Regions from separate parts of the Kribbella qitaiheensis genome, predicted to be linked through region 1. Evidence: riboswitches for the same ligand, from Rfam matches in the RefSeq annotation. Region 1 holds a riboswitch; the other holds the start of a gene.
What was found. A riboswitch is a leader RNA that binds a small molecule or an ion and turns the genes downstream of it on or off. The one in region 1 is predicted to bind glycine.

Region 2: linked by a shared signal. The riboswitch ahead of F1D05_RS17505 (L-serine ammonia-lyase) and the one ahead of gcvP (aminomethyl-transferring glycine dehydrogenase) in region 1 are both predicted to bind glycine.

What each region holds. Positions count from the first base shown of each region.
Region 1 is NZ_CP043661.1:7,723,999-7,729,282, forward strand. Features, by position in the region: gene gcvH (glycine cleavage system protein GcvH) at 1-149, shown strand, start outside; gene F1D05_RS36580 (FHA domain-containing protein) at 276-797, shown strand; gene F1D05_RS36585 (MerR family transcriptional regulator) at 784-1,467, shown strand; gene F1D05_RS36590 (bifunctional nuclease family protein) at 1,627-2,118, shown strand; gene F1D05_RS36595 (MerR family transcriptional regulator) at 2,343-2,960, shown strand; glycine riboswitch at 2,981-3,079, shown strand; partial or broken gene gcvP (aminomethyl-transferring glycine dehydrogenase) at 3,151-5,284, shown strand, end outside.
Region 2 is NZ_CP043661.1:3,766,923-3,772,206, reverse strand. Features, by position in the region: gene F1D05_RS17530 (aminopeptidase P family protein) at 1-275, shown strand, start outside; gene F1D05_RS17525 (hypothetical protein) at 506-742, shown strand; gene F1D05_RS43025 (alpha/beta hydrolase) at 746-997, opposite strand; gene F1D05_RS17515 (DUF3817 domain-containing protein) at 1,351-1,680, shown strand; gene F1D05_RS17510 (hypothetical protein) at 1,677-2,123, opposite strand; glycine riboswitch at 2,749-2,841, shown strand; gene F1D05_RS17505 (L-serine ammonia-lyase) at 2,921-4,294, shown strand; gene F1D05_RS17500 (hypothetical protein) at 4,914-5,117, opposite strand; gene F1D05_RS17495 (CopG family transcriptional regulator) at 5,163-5,284, shown strand, end outside.

The sequences.
Region 1 (5,284 bases):
TCAACGAGGCGCTTGCCGACCAGCCGGACCTGGTCAACACCGACCCGTACGGCGAGGGTTGGCTGATCGACATCGAGGTCGACGACGACGAAGAGGTCGCGGCCCTGATGGACGCCGAGACCTACAAAGGACAGCTCGAGCAGAGCTGATAGGTTGTCCGGACCTCAACCGCTGGTCGAGGGTTGAGGTACCGGCCGTTTTGACGGCCGGTCACACTTGTCATACGGGGTTCTATTAGACGTCGCCGGACCGCCGGCGATCGGGAGGATCACAGCATGCCGTTCTGCAACCAGTGCGGGCACGAGAACTCCGAGGGCAGCCGGTTCTGCTCGCAGTGCGGAACGATGCTCCCTGGCGCGGACCGTCCGGTGCCCGCCCCCGGTGTGACCGACACCGCGATGCTGACTCCGATCAGCATCGAGCCCGAGACCGAGCGGTTCGAGCAGGGCGAGCAGTTGTCCGCCGAGGACGAGGCCGCGGTCGGCGCACTGCCGTCGGGATCGGCGCTGCTGATCGTGCAGCGCGGGCCGAACGCGGGCAGCCGGTTCCTGCTGGACGTCGACGTGGTCACGGCCGGCCGGCACCCCGACAGCGACATCTTCCTGGACGACGTCACCGTCTCCCGCCGGCACGCCGAGTTCCGGCGCGACGGCCAGGGCGTGAAGGTCCGCGACGTCGGCAGCCTGAACGGGACCTACGTGAACCGGGACCGGATCGACGAGGTCCTGCTGTCCAACGGCGACGAGGTCCAGATCGGCAAGTACCGCCTGGTGTACTACGCCAGTGGCCAAGCCTGAGCCATCGGCTGGTGGCAGCAGCATCGGTGAGGTGCTGCAAATCCTGCAGGCCGAGTTCGCCGACGTCACCATCTCCAAACTCCGCTTCCTCGAAGCGGAGGGACTGGTGGCGCCGGCCCGGACCGCGTCCGGGTACCGCAAGTTCAGCGCCGCCGACATCGAGCGGGTGCGCTACGTACTGACTGCCCAGCGCGACCAGTACCTGCCGCTGCGGGTGATCAAGGAACACCTCGGTGCGATGGACCGCGGGCTGCGGCCTTCGGTCGGCGGGCCGCCGGTGGCGCCGTCGGATCTGCCCGGGCCGCCCGAATTGCCCGGGGCGGAGGAGTTCGCGGCGTACGGGACCGAGCTGAAGCTGACCCGCGAGGAGCTTCGCGTTGCCGCGGGCATCAGTGTGGAACTGCTCGACGAGCTGGAGAGCCACAACCTGGTGGTAGCTCGGGGCAACCACTACGACGGCGACGCGATCCTGGTCGCGAAGACGGCCGCCGAGTTCGCGCAGTACGGGATCGAGCCGCGGCATCTACGACCCTTCCGTACGGCGGCCGACCGCGAGGTGGGCTTGATCGAGCAAGTGATGAGCCACCGCCGCGACGACAAGACCCAGGAGCTCGCCGCCCTGGCTGTCCGCCTGCACGCGGCACTCGTCCGCTCGCGTCTCAAGCGCTGACCACGCTTGCCTCGGGCGTTGCTCCCGGCTCGGGCACGCTCGCCTTGGGCGCTGCTCCGTCTTGAGTGCTCCTGGTTCCGGGTGGATCTGTCCAGCCGATCCGATGGTGGCGCACCCCGTGGGCCATCCCCGGGCCGGCCCGCAGAGTAGGCTGGAGTTGTGCGCGAAGTCGACGTAGTCGGAGTACGGGTGGAGATGCCCTCGAGTCAGCCGATCGTGCTGCTCCGGGAGGTCGGCGGCGAGCGGTACCTGCCGATCTGGATCGGCGCGGCCGAGGCGAGTGCGATCGCGTTCGCCCAGCAGGGGATGGAACCACCGAGGCCGCTGACCCACGACCTGTTCGCGGAGACCATCCGCGTCCTCGGGCACACGCTGACCCAGGTCCGGATCGTGAACCTCACCGACGGCGTCTTCGAGGCGATCATCGTCTTCGACGACAAGACCGAGATCTCGGCCCGCCCGTCCGACTCGATCGCGCTGGCCCTGCGTACCGGCACCCCGGTGTTCTGCACCGAAGAGATCCTCGCCGAAGCCGGCATCCCGGTCCCCGAGAGCGAGACCGACGACGAAGAGGTAGTCGAGGAAGAGGAAGTAGAACGCTTCCGCGAATTCCTCGACAACGTCACACCCGAAGACTTCGACAAGAGCTGACCTTCCCGTACGAACCTGTCATTCAGCGGTCACGGGGCGTGAGTTTGAGCGCTCCTGGTACAAGGGCGGGCAGGTAACGATTCGAGTTGTGGGCGCGACACGCTACCGGCTCGGAGCGGTTGTCGTTGACCGGTCCTGAGCGACGGCTTACCTTGAAGGAGTTGTGGAGTGTTGTAACTCCACGGATGTGATCCGTTCCAGTCGGTACCCAGGGAGGCTCAGGCGTGACACGCACCGGCGACACTGATCTGACGGCGCAGTCGACGTCCGAAGCACACGCCGAGGCGGCCGCAAGCGCCGGCGTACAGGGCCTGCTGTTCGATGACGACCTGAGGCCGATGCCTGACGATGTCGGCTTCCGCGGCCCGACGGCGTGTGCCGCGGCCGGGATCACCTACCGCCAGCTCGACTACTGGGCCCGGACCGGACTGGTTTCGCCGTCCGTGCGCCCGGCGACCGGCTCCGGGACGCAGCGGCTGTACGGCTTCCGCGACGTGCTGTTGCTGAAGGTGATCAAGCGCCTGCTCGACGCCGGGATCTCGCTGCAGCAGATCCGCAGTGCCATCGCCCACCTGAGCAAGCGTGGAATCGATGACCTGACCCAGATCACGCTGATGAGCGACGGCGCTTCGGTCTACATGTGCACCTCGCCGGACGAGGTCATCGACCTGCTGGCCGGCGGTCAGGGCGTCTTCGGCATCGCACTCGGCGGTGTCTGGCGCGAGGTCGAGGGATCGCTGGCCGAGCTGCCGACCGAGCGTCTGGACGCACACTCGGACACCGACGACAGTCACGCCAACGACGAGCTCGCTGCCCGTCGCCGCGCCCGCATGACCGGCTGAGGTAGGCTCAAGCTAGCCGTACACAGCACTCGGGAGAGTCTCAGCCGGGTTGTTTGGTTGGGCGCCGAAGGGGCAATTCCTCCCCGGAACCTCTCAGGCCCATGGACCGAGTGCCTTAGGCGACTCTGAAGCGTGCGCTGCGTGACAGAGGGGGAGGCCACCGGCAATTGTCAGCAACGGAGCCTCCTCAATGACTGAACAATCCCTTCCGCAAGTGTCAGCTGTCTTCGCCGACCGGCACATCGGGCCACGTCCGGACGAGGTCGCGCGGATGGTCCAGGCCCTCGGGTACGCCGATGTCGACGCGCTCGTCGATGCCGCCGTCCCCGCGTCGATCCGGACCACCGAGCCGCTCCGGCTGCCCGAGCCGGCCTCCGAGGTGGACGCACTGACCGAGTTGCGTCAGCTCGCCGCGCGCAACAACGTCGCCACCACGATGATCGGCCAGGGGTACTACGGCACCTTCACCCCGTCGGTGATCGTCCGCCGGCTGGTCGAGAACCCGGCCTGGTACACCGCCTACACGCCGTACCAGCCGGAGATCTCCCAGGGCCGCCTCGAGGCGCTGCTGAACTTCCAGACGGTGGTGTCCGACCTGACCGGCCTGCCGACCGCGAACGCGTCGCTGCTGGACGAGGGCACCGCGGCCCGCCGAGGCGATGACGCTGGCGCACCGGTCGAACAAGAAGGGCAAGAGCAACCGGTTCCTGGTCGACGCCGACACGTTCGCGCAAACGATCGCGGTCGTGCAGACCCGCGCCGAGGCGCTCGACATCGAGGTCGTCGTCGCCGACACGACCGATGGGCTGCCCGAGGGCGACTTCTTCGGTTTCCTGGTGCAGTACCCGGGCTCGGGCGGCGTAGTACGGGATCTCAAGCCGCTGATCGAAGCCGCGCACGCACAAGAGACGCTCGTCGCGGTCGCGTCCGACCTGCTCGCGCTGACCCTGCTCGAAGCGCCCGGTGAGGCCGGCGCCGACATCGTGATCGGCTCGTCCCAGCGCTTCGGCGTCTCGCTGTTCTACGGCGGTCCGCACGCCGGCTTCATGTCCGTGCGAGCCGGCCTCGAGCGGTCGCTCCCGGGCCGGCTGGTCGGCGTCTCGGTCGACGCGGACGGCGCCCCGGCGTACAGGCTCGCACTGCAGACCCGTGAGCAGCACATCCGTCGTGAGAAGGCGACGTCGAACATCTGTACTGCGCAGGTGCTGCTCGCCGTCGTCGCCTCCATGTACGCCGTGTACCACGGTCCCGAGGGCCTCAAGGCGATCGCCGAGCGGGTCCACAGCAACGCCGACAGCCTGGCCGCGTCGCTCAAGGCGGGTGGCGTCGAGGTCGTGCACGACCAGTTCTTCGACACCGTGCTCGCCAAGGTTCCGGGTCGTGCGGCCGATGTCGTCGACGCCGCCCGGCAGACCGGCATCTGGCTGCGTCTCGTCGACGCGGACCACGTCGGCATCTCCTGCGACGAGAAGACCGACGCGACCGCGCTCGGCCGGGTCTGCCGCGCCTTCGGCGTCCAGTACGACGGAGCGCTGGCCGGCGCTGATTGGCCCGCGACGGTGGTCCGGACCAGCGAGTACCTGACCCACCCGGTGTTCAACACGCACCGGTCCGAGACAGCGATGCTGCGGTACCTGCGCAAGCTGTCCGACTACGACTACGCGCTCGACCGCGGCATGATCCCGCTCGGCTCCTGCACGATGAAGCTGAACGCGACCACCGAGATGGAAGCGATCACCTGGCCGGAGTTCGCCGACATGCACCCGCTCGCGCCGATCGAGGACGCGGCCGGCTACGTGACGCTGATCAGTCAGCTCGAGCGCTGGCTGGCCGAGGTCACCGGCTACGCGAAGGTCTCCCTGCAGCCGAACGCGGGCAGCCAGGGCGAGCTCGCCGGCCTGCTCGCGATCCGTTCGTACCACCGGGCCCAGGGCAACGAGGACCGCAACGTCTGCCTGATCCCGTCCAGCGCGCACGGCACCAATGCCGCCTCCGCGGTGATGGCCGGCATGCGGGTAGTCGTTGTCAAGGGCAACGATGATGGCACGATCGACCTCAACGACCTGCGGGCTAAGGCTGACGAGCACGCGGACAAGCTCGCGGCGATCATGATCACCTACCCGTCCACGCACGGTGTGTACGAGGAGAGCGTGACCGAGGTCTGCCAGATCGTCCACGACCACGGCGGCCAGGTGTACGTCGACGGCGCCAACCTGAACGCCCTGCTGGGGTTGGCGAAGCCGGGCGAGTTCGGTGGCGACGTCAGCCACCTGAACCTGCACAAGACGTTCTGCATCCCGCACGGTGGCGGCGGCCCCGGCGTC
Region 2 (5,284 bases), 4.0 Mb from region 1:
GCCACTACATCGGCCTCGACGTGCACGACTGCGACGCGGCCCGGCCGGAGACGTACTTCGCCGCGGACCTGGCGGTCGGGATGGCGCTCGCGGTCGAGCCCGGTCTCTACTTCCACCCGAACGACGAGACGGTGCCGCCCGAGTTGCGTGGCATCGGGATCCGGATCGAGGACAACGTGGTCGTGCACGCGGATCGCACCGAGATCCTCACCGCCGACCTCCCGATCACCGCCACCGGCCTCGAGCAGTGGGTCAAGGCAAACCTGCCGAGCTGATGCTGTCGGGGAGGTCGAGTGATCACTGCGCGTAGTGAAGTAGTCACTTAAAAAAATCTGGTCACCTGCAGTAACACTCGGGGGCCCGCGAACGATGTAGCGAGCGGGGGAGGGTCAAACTCGGCTCGGCGCGTGGCAGTGGGGGGCCGCGACCACGCGCCGGCCGGGCTGACCCCGACTGGGACCCGGGGGGGACCCAGGGCGGTTCCAGGTACGGGGGAGCTTTACCGATGAACTTGCGAGTGCGGGTGGTGCGCTGCGTCTGCAGCGGGAACCATCACTGGTTCGCCGACATCGATGATGCGGACGACCTGCAGAACGACGACCCGTTCTGGTTCGTCGACGGCTGCCCGACCCAGTCCCGGGCGCTCGAGATCGCCTGCGCCCAGTTGCTGTCGCTGTCGGGCGAGGCGATCTCCGGTCGCCAACTCACCAGGGTCCAGGAAGCACACCTGGTCCAGGTCTGAGGGTCAGCCGGTCGGTGCTACGGCCGGGCAACTGCTTCCACGCGCAGGGACCTTCAAGGAGACCAGGTAGTCGTCGATCGCGGACTGGACGCACGGGCTCTTGTTGTAGCTGCCGTGTCCCCAGCCTTGGTAGGTCAGCAGTACGCCGTTCCGGCCGAGCTGCCGAGCCACGTCCGTTGCCCAGTTGTAGCCGGTGGCCGGATCGTGGATCGAGTTGGACAGCAGGATCGGCGTCTTCAGGTGGCGGATCTCCAAGTCCTGTTGGGGATTGGGCGCCTTGGGCAGACCGAGGCACGACTCATTCCGGTCCTGATCCGGTCGACGCCGGAATCGCCTGGCCCGCCTGGTCCGAACACCAGCGAACCCACGCGCGCCTGTTTCGCGGTACGGCGGGCGAGGGCGAGTCCGAAGGTCGGTCCGTTCGGGCGGTTCCAGTCGACCGGCACTTGCAAGGTGGCGCATTGCGAGCCCTTGATGAGCTCCTTGTCCTTCTCGTCCTTCGGTTGGGGACGTACTGATCCTCGGCAACCGGATTCCGTGGCGCATCGGGGTTCTCCCCTGGCCGATCCCCCGACCGGCTTGGGGGACTTGTTAGGGTCACTGACCTGATGACTGAGACGACTCTCGACGCGCCCGTCCGGCCGAAGCACGCGACCTGGTTCCGTGCGGTGGCGATCGCCGAGGCGGTCTCCTGGACCGGCCTGCTGATCGGCATGCTGTTCAAGTACGTGCTGTCCGACAACGAGATCGGCGTGAAGGTCTTCGGGCCGATCCACGGCACGATCTTCGTCGCCTACGTGATCACGGTGGCTGTCGTCCGCAAGCCGCTGCGCTGGAGCTGGTCGACCACGCTGCTCGCGCTCGCCGCCAGCATCCCGCCCCTGTTCACCTGGTTCTTCGAGCTCTGGGCCGAGCGCACCAACCGCCTGACCCGCTAACGGCCGCAGCCTTTGCAGGGCTTGCGAGTCCGGGTGTAGTACCCGTACGTCGCCGTGGCCAGGCCGAGTCCCCAAACGAGATAGCACGGCACCGCCACCCAGAAGAAGGCCGTCGGCAGGTCGCTGCCCGCGAACGCGCGTTCGCCGCGCAGTGCCTCCACGATCATCTGGATCAGGCCGGCCCCGAAGTACGCCGTGATGCCGGCGCCCAGCCCGGCTCCTGGAAGCAGCAGCATCCAGCGGGGGAACACCTGGCCGGGCCGGTAGACCAGCAGTAGTGGGAGGGCTATACCCGCGAGCAGGAAGCCGCCCTCGAACAGCAGCATCGCGTTGCCCTCGCCGTATGGAGTGCTGTCGAACCCGATAGCCGCCTGGGCGGCCAAGCGTCCGAGGCAGCCGGCTACTGCCAGCCAGGCACCGAGGGTTGCCCACTTGGCCGGCAAGGTGCGGCTGCCGGTGCCGGTGCACTGCAGGCAGCTTGGGTCCAGTTGGCGTTGGCGGGCCAGGGCGGTGGCGCCGAGGAGGAGGGCGCCGGTGAGACCGCCTGCTCTGCTCAGCAGTGCTGGGAGATCGAAGGGGAGTCCGAGGCCGGGCAGGATCGCGCCGACGAAGTCCAGGAGGGACAGGGCACAGGCGGCGACCCATCCAGCCGCTGCGGCCCAGGTGGTGGCGATCAGTACCTTCGAGCGCCCTCGATGGTCGATCGCGCCGGTCAGAGCGGCGCTTGCTAGGGCGGCGCTTGCCAGGCAGGCCCGCGACCGATGCCCAGCCGGGGATCAGCAGGTCGCTGGGGAGGATCCAGTTGGGAGCGTGGCCAGTGGCGAACCACACTCGTATCGCGCCGTAGGCGACGGCCCAGCCCAGCGCGAGCCGCGGCGCCCAGGCCATCCAGCCGGGCGCCGACGTGGCGTTCGCAGTACGGGCGATCGTTGTCATGGCACCAGCCTCCGGGTGCCCGGGGGTGCCGCGGATCCATCGCTCGGGGGAAGCGGGTCCATCGCTGGATTGACGGCTGCTGTCGGAGCGCCGTACGGTCACGGCGTCCGACAAAACAACCGCACAGCCGCATGAACCCGTGCGGGAGAGACCCGGGCACGACCCGGGCGCCGTAGGAGCAACTCTCCCCAAGAATCTCTCAGGCACCTTCACCGCACGGGCGAGGCACCTCTGGAAGACGTCAGGTCTGACAGAGCGGGGAGGCAAACCAAACGGTCGACGATGACCGGAAGGATTCCTCCACATGGCGATCAGTGTCTTCGATCTGTTCAGTATCGGGATCGGCCCGTCGAGTTCCCACACGGTGGGACCGATGCGAGCCGCCCGGACCTTCGCTCTCGGCCTCGCCGCCGACGGCCTGCTCACCCGTACGACGGCCGTCGAGTCGCAGCTGTTCGGCTCACTCGGCGCGACCGGGCACGGGCACGGCAGCAACAAGGCGGTCCTGCTCGGGCTCGAGGGGGAAGATCCCGAGACGGTCGACACCAAGTCCGTCGACGAGCGGGTCAAGGGGATCTTGGCCGCGCGCCGGCTCCGGCTGGTCGGCGAGCACGAGATCGACTTCGACCCGGATACCCAGCTGGTGATGCACCGGCGCAAGGCGCTGCCGTACCACCCGAACGGGATGACCTTCGTCGCCCGGTCCGCCGACGGCGCCGTACTGCGTGAGCGCACCTACTACTCGGTCGGCGGTGGGTTCGTCGTCGACGAGGACGCCGCGGCCGGCGACCGGATCGTGCTGGACCGGACGCCGCTGAAGTACCCGTTCCTCAGCGGGGCGGAGTTGCTCGACCGCTGCCGCGAGTCGCAGCTGCCGATCAGCGAAGTGATGCTGACGAACGAGCTGGCGTGGCGGACCGAGCCCGAGATCCGTTCGGGGTTGCTGCATATCTGGCAGGTGATGCAGGACTGCGTGCAGGAGGGCTGCGAGACCGAGGGGATCCTGCCGGGTGGGCTGAAGGTGCCGCGCCGGGCGCATCTGCTGCACGGCAAGCTCACGCGTGATCCGTGGTCGGTGGATCCGCTCAAGGTGATGGACTGGGTCAACCTGTTCGCGCTCGCGGTCAACGAGCAGAACGCGTCCGGCGGGCGGATCGTGACGGCGCCGACGAATGGTGCTGCGGGCATCATTCCCGCCGTACTGCACTACTACCGGCGATTCGTGCCTGGGGCAACTGATGACGGGGTTGTCCGGTTCCTGCTTACCGCTGCTGCGATCGGCGTTCTGTACAAGGAGAATGCGTCGATCTCGGGTGCTGAGGTCGGGTGTCAGGGTGAGGTCGGGTCTGCCTGCTCGATGGCGGCGGCCGGGCTCTGCGAAGTACTGGGTGGCAGTCCCGAGCAGGTGGAGAACGCGGCCGAGATCGCGATGGAGCACAACCTCGGCCTGACCTGCGACCCGGTCGGCGGGCTGGTCCAGATCCCCTGCATCGAACGCAACGCGATGGCGGCCGTGAAGGCGATCAACGCGGCCCGGATGGCGATGCACGGCGACGGCGTCCATGTCGTCACCCTCGACAAGGTGATCAAGACCATGCGCGAAACCGGCGCCGACATGAAGATCAAATACAAGGAGACCTCCCGCGGCGGCCTAGCCGTCAACGTAATCGAGTGCTGAGATCCCCACGCAGCTCCGTCGGGCGCTGGTTGGTGCTGCCCACCATGGTTCGCCGCCACCTGGTTCCCCGGGGTGCGGGTGGGCCAGGGATCGGGTCCGCTGATGCGATGTTCGGCCGATAGCGCGTTATAAGTCCGGCAGCGGACGAAGGACCCGGCAGCGGACGAGCCAGACCCGCCCTCGGCGAGCAGGCTTAGCAGCTTTCAACCGGTAGCACCTGGCACACCGCGAAACAGGGGGCTTTGTGCACCGGCCGAGTGTTCTTGGCCGGTCGCGTGCTCAGGCCGTGCACAAGGGCGCGGTGCGCCGGCGTCGGCTGCCGGCCTCTGTGCATCCGGTGAGCGTTTTCTGGCGGCGGAACGCTCAGCCGGTGCACAAGACGCCGTACTGGGGGCGGTAGGTGAGGCGCCGACGGCGAAGTGAGGCCAGGTCGTACTGGTAGATCCGCGGCGACGGCGGCTGCCATGGAGGAGAACGTGTACACCGAGAGGTGCGCTGCCGCGGCGTGACCGGGGCGAGGCGTCGCCGTACAGGGAGCGCCAGCCGTCCCACACCCGGCTGGTCGCCCCGAGTCCGCGCAGGAGCAAACCGTCATCGCAGCAACCTCGAACAGCGCGTTTCACCAGGGGACAGTTCCGGTGAGGCTCAGGTACTGGGCGGTGGGGCCGTCCTTGGGGATCGAGGCCAGCCGGATGATGATCTCGGCGCCCTGTTCGATGGTCTGGTCGCCGCTGTGGCCGTTGAAATCGGTCGCGGTGTAGCCGGGATCGACGACGTTGATCCGCATGTCTGGATGCCGGCGGGCGTACTGGATCGTGAGCATGTTCCCTCGCCTAGAGTTCAGTGGTACATGTGTTAGCGTTGGTACATGTCGATGAAGCGGACGAACGTGTACGCCGACCCTGAGGACCTCGCGTTGATCAAGGAGGCGGCTGCCCGGCGCGGTATCCCGGAAGCGGAGATCATCCGGGAGGGGATCCACCTCGCCGC